2 regions of the Paenibacillus sp. N3/727 genome follow, and region 2 is predicted to be linked to the other one. Evidence: riboswitches for the same ligand, from Rfam matches in the RefSeq annotation. Region 2 holds a riboswitch; the other holds the start of a gene.
The links. A riboswitch is a leader RNA that binds a small molecule or an ion and turns the genes downstream of it on or off. The one in region 2 is predicted to bind glycine.
Positions count from the first base shown of each region.

Region 1: it holds a riboswitch for glycine, as region 2 does, so the genes downstream of both, MNQ98_RS09920 (alanine/glycine:cation symporter family protein) here and gcvT (glycine cleavage system aminomethyltransferase GcvT) in region 2, are expected to answer to the same signal.

Region 1 is NZ_CP093336.1:2,244,779-2,253,108, forward strand. Features, by position in the region: gene MNQ98_RS09895 (alpha/beta hydrolase family protein) at 1-226, shown strand, start outside; gene csaA (chaperone CsaA) at 512-841, shown strand; gene MNQ98_RS09905 (DMP19 family protein) at 937-1,500, shown strand; gene MNQ98_RS09910 (class I SAM-dependent methyltransferase) at 1,592-2,242, shown strand; gene MNQ98_RS09915 (GNAT family N-acetyltransferase) at 2,268-2,816, shown strand; glycine riboswitch at 3,004-3,103, shown strand; gene MNQ98_RS09920 (alanine/glycine:cation symporter family protein) at 3,255-4,598, shown strand; gene MNQ98_RS09925 (hypothetical protein) at 4,822-5,058, shown strand; partial or broken gene tnpA (IS200/IS605 family transposase) at 5,133-5,420, shown strand; gene tnpB (IS200/IS605 family element RNA-guided endonuclease TnpB) at 5,430-6,518, shown strand; gene MNQ98_RS09940 (hypothetical protein) at 6,802-7,287, shown strand; gene fosB (metallothiol transferase FosB) at 7,337-7,756, shown strand; gene MNQ98_RS09950 (HEAT repeat domain-containing protein) at 7,826-8,330, shown strand, end outside.
Region 2 is NZ_CP093336.1:3,870,354-3,878,683, reverse strand. Features, by position in the region: gene MNQ98_RS17695 (carbon-nitrogen hydrolase family protein) at 1-562, shown strand, start outside; gene MNQ98_RS17690 (RrF2 family transcriptional regulator) at 658-1,113, shown strand; gene MNQ98_RS17685 (nitroreductase family protein) at 1,242-1,880, shown strand; gene gcvPB (aminomethyl-transferring glycine dehydrogenase subunit GcvPB) at 2,421-3,878, opposite strand; gene gcvPA (aminomethyl-transferring glycine dehydrogenase subunit GcvPA) at 3,875-5,224, opposite strand; gene gcvT (glycine cleavage system aminomethyltransferase GcvT) at 5,224-6,330, opposite strand; glycine riboswitch at 6,433-6,544, opposite strand; glycine riboswitch at 6,548-6,645, opposite strand; glycine riboswitch at 6,817-6,932, shown strand; gene gcvH (glycine cleavage system protein GcvH) at 7,098-7,487, shown strand; gene MNQ98_RS17660 (DUF4253 domain-containing protein) at 7,736-8,330, shown strand, end outside.

The DNA.
Region 1 (8,330 bases), 1.6 Mb from region 2:
TAAATCATTCGTTAAAGTTCAAGGAGCGCACCATATGACATTTAGTGATGTACCGATGCATTATAAAGAAGAGAAAATATCTGAGAAACATAAGACCATTAGCAATTATGCAACTAGTTTCTTAAGTGAGTTTATCCAAAACAAGACAGAGACTTATCAAAGTTTACTAGGTAGCATGCAATTTAATAAAATCGTTGAGATTAATAAAAAAGGAGAACCTATTTGATAGTGAACAGGAAGACGACATTACCTGTTTACATCGTATTCGCACTGCAATACTAACACTTCTGGGTTTGCCAGAGACATTTTGATGAAGCGGTAATTGTTAAGGCGGAGGTGTTTAAGAGCATGTTGAAGGCATCTCAAGATAGCACATAATCATATAACAACGATTTTTCGCTGCGATCTGAAATTCCTTGATCTACCTGAGGATCTTCGAGAAAAGGATTACCATTAACTATCAATTGTGATATCGTGAAATTAGTATAACTGTAAAATGGAGGCAGCAACCATGGTGACAATTGAGGATTTTATGAAATTAGATATACGTGTCGGTACTGTTATTAAAGCAGAGCCGTTCCCAGAAGCTCGAAAACCTGCAATAAAATTAGAAATCGATTTTGGTGAGATGGGGATTAAATGCTCTTCTGCTCAAATTACACAAAGATATGAACCAGAACAACTAATTGGACGTCAAGTAATCGCTGTAATGAATTTTCCTGTTAGACGTATCGCCGGTTTTAAATCGGAGGTGTTGGTCATCGGCGGTGTTCCTGCAGAGGGTGATGTGGTACTCCTAAAACCAGATGAACCTGTTAAAAACGGTACACCTATTGCATAAGACATTAGTGAATATTTAGTTTGGGCCAAGTGTTCGTAACACTTGGTCTTTATTACATAATTGTAAACGAGTTGATTTAATGGAACAAATGAATAATGAGAATCTTACATCATGGATTAATAAAATGGCAGGGTCAGCTGAGCAGGTCAGTTCGGTTTGTACAGGCTCACTTCTTAGTTAAAGCAAGCTTGTTAGAACAAGTGAGTGATTCAAAAAGATACAAAGGAGAGATTAAAATAATATTTTCAAAAGACTATATCTTTCAAAGATATGATACAGATAGAGAAAAGATTTCTGAGATGTTGATTGCCATGAGCAGAAATAATCGAACTTTTGAATCACTGAATGAAAGCGAGAGGACGCTCTCATTAGCTTGCAGGCTTGATGGAGAAGTTGGTAATGGTGGATTGTCACAGTACTTTTTAAATAGTGAAGGTGTATACATTGAAGAGACAATTAAATGTTTACAATCTCTTAATGCACATGAACATAGAAAAATATTTGATCAAGCTAGTACGGTATATTTATCAAATGAGGATGAAGAAACGAAATATAAATATTGGTCAGATTTAACTGAGCAGTATGATCGGATTGATTATAATTTAATATACAAGTTATTGATTGAATTTGTAAGAAACCATTGGAACGATTTTGAATAGTGATTTTTATGAAGAGGGAACATTTCAGCTCGGAATACAAGTGCTCAATCATGTGAAGTTAATAAAAATACGAAATTAGGAGGGGAGTTCAGTGCCAAGTCATGATGAAATATATAAGGATCTATCTTTTTCATATGAGGATATGGTTAGTCGGCAGCCTGATTTAACGGAGTATATTAAAGAAATTAGGTCATATAAAGGACTGGATGTTTTAGATCTGGGGGCCGGATCAGGAAGGCTTTCAAGCTTTATAGCCCTGGAAGCTAACTCACTAGTTTGTACAGATATCTCTGAATCCATGTTAGAGCTTTTAGACAAAAAATTAATTACTAATAGCTTGTCTCGTAATTGGACAACCGTTGTAGCAGATCATCGAAAGCTTCCAATCGACGATGCATCAATTGATTTCATTGTATCTGGTTGGAGCATTAGTTACTTAACTAACACGGGCAATATTGATTGGAAAGAGAACCTAGAGTTAATCGTTTCTGAACTTATGCGTGTCTTGAAACCTGCAGGGACACCCAATCCACCTAAGTTTTTAACAGAATATTATTCGCTTCTTGAGAGCAAATATGGTTTTTCACATCGCTGGATAAGGACAGATTATCAATTTGCAAATACAACAGAAGCTAAAGAAAATATGGAGTTTTTCTTTGGCTCGGATATTTCAAGAAAGATCGATGAAAACCAGTGGTCAACCGTACCTGAATGTGCAGGAATATGGTGGAAGCATGTGTGAACGTTGATCAGCCAGGGAGGATTATATGAAAATCTCAATTAGTTTGACTGACCAGTCTACAAAATTTATTGTAAACAACTTGTACCCGCTATACTTACATGATTTATCTGAAATATGGGAATGGAAACCGAATATATATGGTGTATATGAAGATGATGATACATTGACGTTGAATGAGCAAAACAAAGTTTTCGATGTCTGGTGGGAGAATCCATCTGTACTATTCCCGTATTTAGTTAGAGTAGATGATATCCCGGCAGGATTTGCGTTTGTAGCAACTCCGCCTTATACGCCTCATGGCAGTGAATTTTACATGAATGAGTTTTTTATGTTGAGGCCATTCCGTGGGAAAGGTATTGCTGAAGCTGCAGCGGTACAAGTATTTAATCGACATAAAGGGTCTTGGGAACTGCAAACCAACCCGACAGAAACCAATAAGAGAGCTCAATCATTTTGGAGAAAAACAATTCAGAATTATACTTCTGAATCACACCAAGAGGAGTTTGCCAATACAGAGAATGACGGATTCAAGATCATTTTTAAATTTAATAATAGTCAATTTATAGACACGTAGATATTAATATAAAGGTGTATTGCCATAGAGAACATCCTTGCGGAATCGCAGATGGTTCTCTATAATAGATAAACAACTTCATAACTGGATGAAGTTTACGGGAGACAGGCAACGGCTTGGCCGAAGGGGCAAAACTCTCAGGCGTTTGCATCATTCTCAAAGGATTGAAGCAAACAGGACCGTAGACGGACAGAACTCTGGAGAGACTCCACTGATGTGGGGCACCGAAGGGGCAAGACGTGTCAATACACGTTAAAACTCTCAGGTAAAAGGACAGGGATTGCAGATGTTATGCAACATTATTCGAATTTGTGATTATAATCACTTATCGTTTTATTTGCTTTTCTGCAAAAATGTCCCCAGAGTCAAATCTATCGATTTGACTCTTTTTTCGTGTCGTGAGACACATCGATATCGATACTGAAGAGGGGAAGAGGAATGTACATGTTAGAACAATGGTTAGACAGTGTGAATCATTTTGTATGGGGGCTGCCGCTTCTTGTATTGTTGGTGGGGACGGGGATATTTTTCACATTCCGCCTCGGTTTGCTACAAGTTTTTCGTCTGCCGCTGGCACTCAAGCTCATATTCACCGCAAAAAATGAAGGGCAAGGAGACGTAACTAGCTTTGGCGCGCTTGCTACCGCCCTGGCTGCCACCATTGGAACGGGGAACATTGTCGGTGTAGCGACGGCTATTCAAATGGGCGGCCCGGGAGCGCTGTTCTGGATGTGGATGGCTGCTTTTTTTGGCATGGCAACCAAATACGCCGAAGGTGTGCTGGCCGTAAAGTACCGGAAGATAGACGAGAATGGGCAAGTATCGGGTGGGCCGATGTATTATATTGAACAAGGCTTGGGTGTAAGATATAAACCGCTGGCTGTGTTTTTCGCTGTGAGTGGGGTATTGGTCGCATTTTTCGGGATTGGCACCTTCCCGCAAGTCAATGCCATTGTAACGTCTACGCAGTCAAGTTTGGGTATTCCAGTCGCTGCAACTGCAGCAGTAGTGACCGCTTTGACGGCATTGGTGACCGTTGGAGGGCTCAAGAATATTACAAGGGTGACCACGAAAGTTGTGCCCATCATGGCCATTGTCTATGTGGTAACAAGCTGCATCGTGCTTATTGCTTTCGCTGACAAGATTCCATACGCTCTGTCGCTCGTATTTCAGAGCGCGTTCAATCCGACTGCGGCAGGCGGCGGATTTCTCGGCGCTACTATTATGCTGGCTATTCGCAACGGCATTGCAAGAGGTGTATTTTCAAATGAATCCGGACTTGGCAGCGCGCCGATTGCGGCCGCTGCGGCCAAGGTGAAATGGCCTGCGGAGCAGGGGCTTGTGTCGATGACGGGCACTTTTATAGATACGATTATTATTTGCACACTGACCGGATTGACTCTGATTGTAACCGGTGCATGGAATGGGGCTGCGGAAGGAGCGGAAATGACACAAGCGGCGTTTGATGCGGCAATACCCTTTGGTTCCTTAATTCTTATGTTTTGCCTCATTTTATTTGCGTTTACGACGATTCTAGGCTGGAATTATTACGGCGAACGCTGCATCGTATACTTATTTGGCGTTAAATCAATCCTGCCTTACCGCATCGTGTTTATCGTTCTGGTCGGAGCGGGCGCGTTTATCAAGCTACAAGCGATCTGGCTGCTCGCGGATATTGTGAATGGACTGATGGCATTGCCGAACCTAGTTGCCCTGCTTGGTTTGTCTGGGGTGGTTGTGACTGAAACGCGTCTTTATCTACGGCATATGAAACAGCAATAATATTTGCTGAGATCATGATGGATTTTTCAAAACGGTATAGTCGTTTATGTGAAGAGTGAACAAGATATTGCATTTCCGCTTTTGGGCTTACGCCCCTTGCTCAACAGATGTATAATCAAGGAAGATGATCCAGACAACATGCGACCTGACCTAAGATAGGAGATATCTAAGGGCGGGTCGTCTTTTTTTAAATGGTGTGTCGTCAATATAAAGGTGGAAAGCTATGAAGAAAAAGACAAGAAGAATGATTATAGATAAAAAAGAATATGTATATGTTTTGAATCAAAAATATAACGAAAAACGAAGCCATATCATGCTAAAGGTATCTCTAAAAGATAAGAAAAATCTAACATTAACATTCTTTTTTAGCACCTGGGATGATCCTGTTACTGGAAGTCCATTATTAGTAGGCGTTGATTTGAAAAATAATGAAACAAATATCGTAGAAACTTTTAATTAGGTTTCCGAAAAGAATTTTCACACTTCAAGGAATGTGTAAGGCGTAGCCCAGTGAGTAAGTGGGAGATGAATTTAGACATTTTTGTGAGAATAGGGCAGTCATACAATATTACGGTTGAAGTTTGGAATCACGATAAAGACCATATTCATGTGATGTTCAAAGCACATCCCAATAGTGAATTGTCAAAATTCCTAAATGCGTATAAAAGTGCTAGTTCTCGATTGATAAAACGTGACTTTCCCATTGTTCGCAAAAAGCTTTGGAAGGAGATGTTTTGGTCAAGAAGTTTCTGTTTGATTACAACAGGCGGCGCATCCATAGAAACGATTAAACAGTATATTGAAAACCAGGGCAGAAAGTAGGTGTAGGTAATGTTAAAAGCATACAAGTATCGTATTTATCCGAATGCGGAACAGCGGATATTTTTCGCAAAAACATTTGGCTGTGTACGCTTTGTGTATAACAAAATGCTTGCTGATCGAATCAATTCTTATCAAGAATTTCAAAAAAGCGTGGATAAGTCCATCAAGTATCCTACACCGGCACAATACAAAACAGAATTTCCATTTCTCAAAGAAGTGGATAGCCTTGCTTTAGCTAATGCACAAATGAATCTAAATAAGGCATACGCTAATTTCTTTCGAGATAAATCTGTGGGATTCCCAAAGTTCAAAAGCAAGAAAGACAACCATAAGAGCTACACGACTAACAACCAAAAGGGAACGGTGAGCATTGGCGGTGGATACTTGAAGATTCCAAAGCTCAAGACGCTAATTAAGATCAATCAACATCGTCAATTCCAAGGGTTGATTAAATCTGTTACCGTTTCTCAAACACCGAGCAATAAGTATTTCATCTCTATCTTGGTCGAGGAGAATGAACAATTGTTCCCTAGGCTAGACACTAGTGTAGGGATAGATGTTGGACTCAAGGACTTTGCCATTCTGTCGAACGGATCGAAATATGAGAATCCAAAGTGGTTTCGCAAAGTTGAACAGCGTTTAGCCTTCTTGCAACGATCGCTGTCTCGTAAAAAGAAAGGCTCAGCAAACCGCAACAAGATGAGGCTTAAGGTTGCCAAGCTTCATGAAAAGATCAATAATCAGCGAAATGACTATCTCCATAAGGTAAGCCATGAGATCACAAACGACAACCAAGTAATGGTGATCGAAGACTTGCGTGTGAGGAATATGCTACAAAACCGCAAATTATCTAAAGCGATCAGCGAGGTATCTTGGGTAAAGTTCAGAACGATGCTTGAGTACAAAGCTCAATGGAAAGGTCGTGACATCATCGTTGCGCCTAAGAATTATGCGAGTAGTCAGCTTTGTTCAAACTGCGGATACCAAAACAAAGAAGTCAAAAACGTAAACTTGCGTGAATGGGATTGTCCATCTTGTAACGCACATCACGACAGAGACTTCAATGCAAGTCTGAATCTGCTTAAACTAGCCAACTAATTGGCATTGATCTTCGGGGCAGGAACTGCCCTTAGAGCTTGGTGAATTCATTTGGCTAATAGAAGCAAATGTTACCCAAGAAGCTCCCACTTCAACGAGCGTCAGTGAGTAAGTGGTGAGTAGTTCACTTTACATCATCCAAAAATATACGGCTTAAAAAATGGATGGACTGGAGAAAACGTAATCGAATTTCAAAATGGACTAGAAATTATGAGCGAAATGGGCTATGACATTGCTTGGCTTATTAGCTGAGTACTAATTAAGAGAATTTGGTGGTGTTTCCATGAAGGTATGGATAAAACATCAAGATCCAAACAACAAGTACGGAGCTAAGTTTACTTTAGGCGATAGAGATACACTTTTGCCTGAGACTGCGATTATTTCAGTAACACGGGGAGAAAGATTCAATATTTTCAGAATTATCATAAATGGAATTGTTAATGAATTTGTAATGAAACAACTAACTAAGAATGAAAAATTATTATATGCCGAACTCTCAGGACAACTTCAGGGTGGAATTGGTCAAACCGTTACCGTGTGGAAAGATGGGAGCTCGATGAATAATTTTAGAACCAAAGGAGCGCATAAATTTGCAACCCAATTTTTTGCATGGGTTTTTTATGGAGGTAAGGTGCAAGCCTATTTCTTAACCTGGAAAATTTCAAATCAGATTCCTATGGATCATGAAATCGAAGAAACGATTAAGAAATATGGTAGACATTTTGATGGAGGAAAACTGATCAGACAAGCTCAAAAACCTCCAAAATAACAAATTAATCGAAGGGAATGATCGTGAATTAAAGTAGGAGGAACAAAAGATGAAAGTCAAAGCAATTAATCATTTATGTTTTTCCGTTTCGAATTTAGAAACGTCCATTGATTTTTATACCCATGTGTTTGAAGCAAAGCTATTAGTAAAGGGAAGAAGGCTAGCTTATTTTGATTTAAACGGCTTATGGGTTGCCCTAAACCAAGAGGATATCGACCGGAGTCAGAATCAAAGGACATATACGCATATTGCCTTCACGATTGAAGAGAAAGACTTTGATCTATTATTAAATAGATTGAAAGATTTGCGTGTGGATATATTGCCAGGGAGAGATCGAGATGAAAAGGATAAAAAATCGATTTATTTCTTGGATCCTGATGGTCATATGTTTGAGTTTCATACAGGGCATCTAAAAGATCGGTTAGATTATTATAAGACCGATAAAGAGCATATGGAATTTCATGAATGATCAAGGCAATGTAGGTTCAGTATTCATACCTCAAAATCTAAATATCATGCTTCAAAGGAGTCGGTATAAATGTATTACAAACAACTATTTACAAGACTTAATATAGAAGTACCTAATGATTTCATAGAGATTTTGGAGTTACATAAAGAAAAACAAAACGCTAATGAGTTTGCATTAAGAGTAATGGATTCAGATGAGGTCATAGAACTTATTGAGTTTTTATCTGATATTGAAGTGTATCAAAATATAATCCCTTTATGGACTGATGACAACTCTAATTATGTCGGCGTTTTTTATCAATGCCCATTAAAGCACAGGGTTTGTTATATCGACCATGAAGAAACTGATATTTCACCAAGCTTCAGAAGTGTAAGCTCATTTATTCGTTCCATTGAACAAGATCCTGATCTTGATTGGAGAGAACTAAAAAAAGAGTACCCCGTAGAAACAGAAAGCAGCATTCAAGATCTTGAAGATGATCAGAAAAGCATTGATGAGTTAAACCATTTATTGAATTCCAATGATCTTGATGACGATCTCAGATGTCAGCTTCTTTTTTCAATTATGGCTTTAA
Region 2 (8,330 bases):
GAAGGTTCTCGGTAAACACCGGAAGCTCGTACCTACGGGTTCGGAGCGCCTGTTGTGGGGACAAGGTGATGGAAGTACTCTTACGGTTATCGATACGCCGTTCGGAAGAATAGGCGGACTCATCTGTTGGGAAAATTATATGCCGCTTGCTCGGACGTCTATGTATGCACAAGGAATAGACATTTACATCGCTCCAACAGCAGATGCTCGTGATACATGGCAGGCAACACTGCGCCATATTGCCTGTGAAGGCCGCTGTTTCGTCATCTCCTGCAATCAGTATTCGACCAAAGACTCATATCCCGCTGATTTAGCTTGTTATGAAGATGTTGAACAAGATCCCGATATTTTAAGCAGAGGGGGAAGTGCTATTGTAAGTCCTCTTGGAGAATATGTCGTTGAACCGTTATATAATGAAAAAGGCATTCTGTTCGCAACGCTGGACCTTTCTCAAATCGTTCAAAGTCGTTATGATTTTGATGTAGTTGGTCACTATAGCCGTCCGGATGTATTTCAGTTAGTAGTTAACCGGAAAAAGCAGGATATTACACAATTCTTATAAATTGAATATTCAAACATTTTTGTTATCTTGCTGGAGTGTTAGGTTTTAAGTTACAATATTTTAATGAACTACGATAAAAGGGGAGGTACATCAAAGTGGATAAAGTATCATCTTCTAAGAAATCGGCCATGGCCTGCCCATCCACCCATAAAACTTTTAGCTTAGCACTCCAAGCACTTGTTGTCCTTGAGAAACACTCAGGCGGTAAATGTTCCAGCGGTGATATCGCAACTCATATGCATACCGATGCGACGCTAATCAGAAGAATTTTAAAGGCGTTGGCCTTAGAACAAATCATCGAATCCCGTGAAGGAAGAGACGGGGGTTACCGTTTAGTTAAGGGTGCAGATAGCATAACGCTTGCTGATATTTATTCGGCGCTCCAGATCCACAACACCATCGCCGACAGCATGTTGGGCGCTGCAAGAGACAACTGCTTAGGTGGGCAGATGAAAAACGCTTTTTCTGATATTTTATCTGAGATTGAGGAAAGCACACTAAATGTACTGAAATCCTATACTATCGCTGACATCGTCGAAAGAACGATGTAACGATGTAACGATGTTGTGTATTGACAAACGAAATATATTTGCATTATACTGTGCAATTATCGGCACAGTATAATCGTGATTTAAACTGTGCATTAATTTGCACAATAATTTTTAAGGAGTGTTCAACCATGTCAACTTTGACACAAAAAGATTTTCTTAGCGTTGTAAGAGAGCGCCATTCTGTACGGCAGTATGATCCATCGGTAAAAATATCGCGGGAAGAGATGCAGGAAATGCTGACGGAAGCCACATCTGCACCGTCCTCAAGCAATCTTCAGCCTTGGCGTTTTCTCGTCATTGATGATCAGGCCTTGAAAGAAAAGCTATATCCAATTGCCAATAACCAGGCACAAGTATTAGATGCATCCGCGGTCATCGCTGTATTAGGTGATATGGAGTGGTATGACAAAGCAGAAGATATTTATACACAATCGCAGGAAGCGGGATATATGACAGAGGAAGTTAAACAAAAAATGATCGCAACTGCGAATCAAGTGTATCGCCATTTGGATGATTCCAAAAAGAGAAGCATTGTCGATATCGATGCAGGTCTAATCTCCATGCAGCTTATGTTAATCGCTCGCGAAAAAGGTTACGATACCGTACCTATGGGAGGATTTAACCGTGATAAATTTAAAGAAGCGTTTAACCTTCCTTCCAACTATGAGAGCATTATGCTGATTGCGATTGGTAAAGCGGCTCAGCCTGCACGCCAAACCGTAAGACTTCCTTTGAATCAGGTGGCTTTTTGGAATGAAATAAACTAACATTTGGTGAATCTATTATCCTGTAGACCGGGTTTCAATCAACGATAACCTCATCAAGCAGAACATGTTGGAGCCTAAAACTAAGCAGGTCACCCAAAGGATGAATCCTCGGGCGACCTGCTTTTACTTTTATCTGTATAATATCTGTTTTATTAGGCTCTTCACTAAAGTTAGTGTTTGAAGATTATTTAATGGAATGGGTTGCAATGATGAAGTTACGGTTATGTCTAACGTCTTAAAGGCCTGCTAGAATGATCAAACATGAAGTGATGAGTAATGTTGTATGTTATACAACATTGGACGAACAGAATGCTTGAACCTACTTATATTGTTGTAAATCCTACAACAATTCCTCTTGGAACGAGTTAAATCTATCCCTATTGTTGTATTACATGCAACAATTGGTCGTTCGTCGTTACGTCACCATATATGGCTGCACTTTATACCACACTAACTGAATCTTGTTGGATTATATGAGTAGACCAGCGCGCGGTTTGGCGTTGCATAACGGCGGTCGCATAGCCCATTGCTCAACCTTCACTAACCGCAAGTACAATTCAAGACCGGCTTACGTGCAGCTGTAGTCTCATCAAGACGTTTCACAACCGTTGTGTAAGGTGCATTGATGACTAGCTCCGGATTTGTTTCAGCTTCCTGTGCGATTTGAATCATTACATCGATAAAACCGTCCAGCGTTTCTTTACTTTCGGTTTCAGTCGGCTCGATCATGATACACTCCTCGACATTCAGCGGGAAGTAAATGGTTGGCGGATGATATCCGAAATCGAGTAATCGTTTCGCAACGTCGAGTGTTCGTACGCCGTATTCCTTCAGCTTTTTACCGGATAATACGAATTCGTGCTTGCATAGACCGGGATAAGCGACTTCGTAATAAGGCGCCAGCCTATGCATCATATAGTTGGCGTTCAAGACCGCAAGCTCCGAAACCCGGCGAAGACCATCCGGCCCGTAACTACGGATGTACGTATAGGCACGTACCAGAATGCCGAAGTTACCGTAAAAAGCTTTCACACGGCCAATCGACTGCGGACGATCGTAATCCCAGTAAAATGTTCCGTCCTGACGTTTGGAAACAATCGGTTTGGGAAGGAAGGGGATCAACTTATCTTTCACCCCGACGGGACCAGCTCCTGGACCACCGCCGCCATGCGGTGTGCTCATCGTCTTGTGCAGATTGAGGTGGACAACGTCAAAGCCCATGTCTCCCGGGCGGGTAATTCCCATGATCGCATTGGAATTCGCTCCGTCATAATAGAGAAGGCCGCCTGCTTCATGTACGATCTCAGCAATTTCCACGATTTGTTCTTCAAACAGACCAAGAGTACTCGGGTTCGTCAGCATCAATGCTGCTGTGTCGCTTCCAACAACAGCTCTGAGAGCATCAAGATCGACCATACCGCGCTCATTGGATTGAATTGTAATCGTATCATATCCTGCCACTGTAGCACTGGCCGGGTTCGTTCCGTGTGAGGAGTCAGGCACGATCACTTTGGTCCGCTGCTCACCGCGGCTCTCGTGATATGCGCGAATCAGCATCAGTCCAGTCCATTCACCGTGAGCGCCAGCCGCTGGCTGCAATGTCACTTGATCCATCCCGGTCAAAGCGGCGAGATCGTCTTGAAGCGTATAGAGCATTTCCAGGGCTCCCTGAATGCTTTCCTCGGGTTGATAAGGATGAATCTTGGCAAATCCGGGAAAGCGGGCCACATCCTCGTTGATTTTTGGGTTGTATTTCATCGTGCAGGAACCAAGCGGATAGAAGCCGTTATCAATGCCGAAGTTACGACGTGACAACTCCGTGTAATGGCGAATGACATCCACTTCGTACACCTCTGGCAGTTCCGCCAGTTTGGAACGCAGCATGCTTTCTGGAATCCATTCTGATACGTCCGTTTCCGGTACGTCACAATCAGGTAAGGAATAGGCCACTCGGCCCGGTTTACTTAGTTCGAAGATCAGCGCTTTTTCCGGTTTCATACGATTGCCTCCAATTCTCCGATGAATCGCTCAATTTCTTCTTTAGTTCGCCGTTCCGTAACGGCGATGAGCATGCGACCCTGCAGCTCCGGATAGGCTAGCCCAAGATCGTAGCCGCCGATGTAACCTGCCTTGAGGAGTTTCGCATTAACTTCTTTTAAATCAACCCCATCTGGCAATTTCACGACAAATTCATTAAAGAATGGCGAAGCGAATTCTATATCTAGGGAGCCTTTCGTGATGCATTCGGAGGCGTAATGCGATTTACGGACATTAAGCAATGCGACCTCCTGCATACCCATCTTTCCAAGGGTAGACATATACACAGAGGCGCAAAGTGCCAATAATGCCTGGTTGGAACAAATGTTCGATGTCGCTTTTTCGCGCCTGATATGCTGCTCACGGGCTTGCAGCGTAAGAACGAAGCCGCGCTTGCCGTCCCGATCCACGGTCTGCCCGACAATCCGGCCTGGAATACGGCGCATCAAGGGATCGGATACCGCGAAGAAACCACAGGTAGGACCGCCAAGCGAAGCTGGTATACCTAGGGGCTGGGCATCGCCGACAACGATGTCTGCACCAAGTTCTCCAGGTGATTCGAGCAAGCCAAGGGAAAGCGGGTTCACACTAAGCACGAGCAGTGATTTTTGGGCATGAACTAGCGGTTCGATAGCTTTTACGTCCTCAATGCATCCGAAGAAGTTCGGAGATTGGATAAGGACTGCAGCCGTATCATCTGTAATAGCAGACGCCAAAGCATCGGTGTCAGTAACGCCGTCTTTGAAACCTACTTCCACAACTTCAAGGCCAAGGCCGTGAGCAGAAGTAAGGACTATTTCCCGAGCTTCCGGATGAACCGTACGGGAAATGACAATCTTCTTGCGCTTCGTAGCGCCTGACGCAAGTGCCGCCGCTTCTGCAAGAGCAGTGGAGCCGTCATACATACTGGCATTGGCTACCTTCATCCCGGTCAGCTCACAGATATAAGATTGAAATTCAAAGATCGCTTGCAGCTCACCCTGACTGACCTCCGCCTGGTAAGGTGTATACGCTGTGTAAAATTCGGATCGTGAAATGACATGATTAAGTACAACAGGAATATGATGATCATACAACCCTGCACCTAGAAAGCTGGTGTAACGTTCAAAATCAGCATTGCGAGCGGCAAGTCCGTTCATATACTTTAGAAGTTCAGGTTCACTTAGTCTTTCGGACATCGGCAGAACTCCGTCGTAACGCACCTCAGCAGGAATATCTGCAAATAGATCCTCAATGGATTCCGCGCCAACGGTGGCAAGCATTTCCGATTGATCCTGCTCAGTCATCGGCAAATAACGATGCTTCATCATAAGGTTTCTCCTTTTTTATAAAATGGCGTCTTTACAACCACCGCTTTCAGTCGTTTGCCGCGAATTTCAATCGAAACCTCAGTTCCTACTGCGGCAAATCTGCTGTCGATCAGCGCAAGTCCGAGATTTCGCTTCGACGTTGGTGACTGTGTACCGCTAGTGATTTCACCGATTAGAGAATTGTCCACATACACCGGGTAATGAGAGCGGGGGATCCCGCGATCAATCAGTTCAACGCCAACGAGCTTGCGCTGTACACCTTCGTTCTTTTGTAGAGCTAATGCATCCCGTCCAATAAAGTTGCCTTTGTCCAGCTTTACGAAGTATCCAAGACCTGCTTCAAGCGGAGAAATGGTGTCTGACAGTTCTTGGCCGTACAGCGCGAGCTTAGCTTCGAATCGAAGAGTATCACGCGCGCCAAGCCCTGCCGGAATCAAACCGTTCGGCTCGCCAGCAGCGAGTAGTTCTTTCCATATGACCGAAGCAGATTCAGCTGGGCAATATATTTCGAAGCCGTCCTCGCCGGTGTAACCGGTACGGGAGAGGAGAACGGAGGTACCGCATACATCCGCGTTTTGAATAAAATGAAAGGAAGGCAGCGTATGAACAGGTTCATCGCTCACCTTAGATAAAATAGCTGCGGCTTCAGGACCCTGCAGGGCAATGAGAGCTGTTTCAGCAGAGATGTTCTGAAGGTCTACACCTTCGATGATATGGTCCTTTAACCACTGTAAATCCTTGTCAATGTTAGATGCATTCACAACTAGCATAAATTGATTATCTGAGAGCTTGTAGACTAGCAGATCGTCCACGGTGCCGCCGTTATCATTGCACATGGGAGCATATTGGGCCTGACCGACAGACAACCGCGAAACATCATTAGTAACCATTTGCTGCAAAAAAACCTCGGCGTTTGGCCCGGTTACCAGAAATTCACCCATATGGGAAACGTCGAACAGACCGGCTTGTCGGCGTACAGCTTCGTGTTCTCGAACAATTCCGTGAAACTGTACAGGCAGCTCCCAGCCTCCAAAATCGATGCAGCGGACGGATGGGAAATCCGAGTAAAGCGGGTAAAGCGGCGTTCGTTGCAATGAACTCATTTTGAGCACCTCTTTAGCATGAAATTGGGACTACACAAAAAAAGACAGGCAAAAGGAATAACATACGCGCAAAGCAAGCTTTGCCGTATCATTGTCCTTCTGCTCTGTCCTTTGTACCTGAGAGTTACCTCTACACAAATTATGTAAGCAAGATATGAAGCGCGTGTGAGTTTCCCCTTTGGTGATCCTAAATGTATCAGGATTCTCTCCAGAGGTGCGTCCAGTAAAAGTCCTTTTGCCTGAGAGATTCACCGTTGTTTCGGTTTACTCCTTCGGCGTTACCCGTTAGTCGGTAATCTCTCCCAATACCTTCATCCGCTTATTCAGCTCTATTATGCTTTTTGTTCTTCACATCATTATAACCGTCGGTCTCTGTAACGTGTCAACCTTTAGTTCGTCAAAAAAATATTATTTTTGTCAGCTATATTGACATGATCTGCTAAGTGCTTTATCCTGTGGAAGAAATCAACCAAATTACATATGTGGATGACGATGGACGGGAGAGACCGCAGCGCCAATAAAGGCGGCGGCACCGAAGGAGCAATTCGTTACACCTGCCGGTTAACGAGTAATCTCTCAGGTAAAAGTACCGCTATCTGACGCAACTCTGGAGAGAGCGTAAGCCGCCAAAGGGGAAACGAAGGGCCGTCTAGAAACGGTCATTCATAAACTCTCAGGTACCGAGGACAGAGAAGAGGCGAGAGTCTTTTCCTGTCCTTTTTTATTTTGTTTGAATCCATTTCATATTAAGAAAAGAGGAAATTCAAATGAGTGAAATCAGAGAGCAATTGGTGTACAGTGAAGATCATGAATGGGCGTTGAAGGTGGAAGGCAACATCGTACGTATTGGAATTACCGATCATGCACAATGCCAACTGGGTGATATTGTTTTTGTGGAGCTGCCGGAGGCTGGATCAGACGTATCTGCAGGGGATAGCATAGGATCAATTGAATCTGTAAAGACGGTATCAGAGCTTTATTGTCCGGTATCCGGTAAAATAACCAAGTTGAATGGAGATCTTGAGGCGCAGCCGGAGCTGGTGAACAGTGAACCGTACGAAGGCGGTTGGATTGTTGAGATCGAAGTTGAGGGCGATCTGGAGGAAGCGCTTGCTAAACTGCTTACTGCGGAAGCATATCGGGCTAAGGTGGATTAATTTAATTTTTGAAATTTTAAAAATTTAGATATATTATGAAAAGAGCTCGTTATTGAGCGTTGTCCACGATGAAGATCGTGGACTTTTTCTCGAAGAAACGCTTTTCGTCCTTAAGTAGGATGACACCAAAGGCGTTTCTTTTTGCTGGGTGGATGATACAATTTTTTGAACTGGTAGATGACCCATGCTAGAATTAACAAATGATGGATGAGTGAGTTGATAGATTCCTTTATTAAAGAGGTGCAAATATGATAGAAGAGTTATCTGATTATCTTCAGGAATGTGAGATTGAAGTTGTAGCGGTTGAAAACGTATCGCTCCCTGCCACAAAAGAAGGGAAGCACAGTATTTTTGTCCTGCCTGGGTACAATTTAGTAGAGATGATGGAAGATACATTGGATGAAGAGGAATCACCCTCTGAGTATGTTCGCCATCAGCTTGAGGAAGTACATAGCTTAAGTGTAGAGGATGTTTGGCGGCAGATTGTAAAGTCTCAACTTGAGTATTCAGATTTATCTTCGGAACAGAAAAATCTGGAAGGGAAGGATTTTGAAGAGATTTATCATTCGTATTCTTTGTTATGGGATGGGCATGATCTTTTGAGTGAAGAGCAATGTGAAACCGAGACAGAGCCATTTCATGTCACCGTAGAATGGTTGGAGGAAAACATAGAAGAAGATGAAGAGCTTATTGTTTTGATATTGCCGCAGGAATCCGGATATGAAGCACCGTTGTGGATTCCAATGGGAGGATTTAATGAATGTCCTTTCCCAGTACATCAGTCGGTTGTTATAAAGCACTGGCAGGAGGAACATGGCATTAAACTTCTCGCTGTTTCGGACG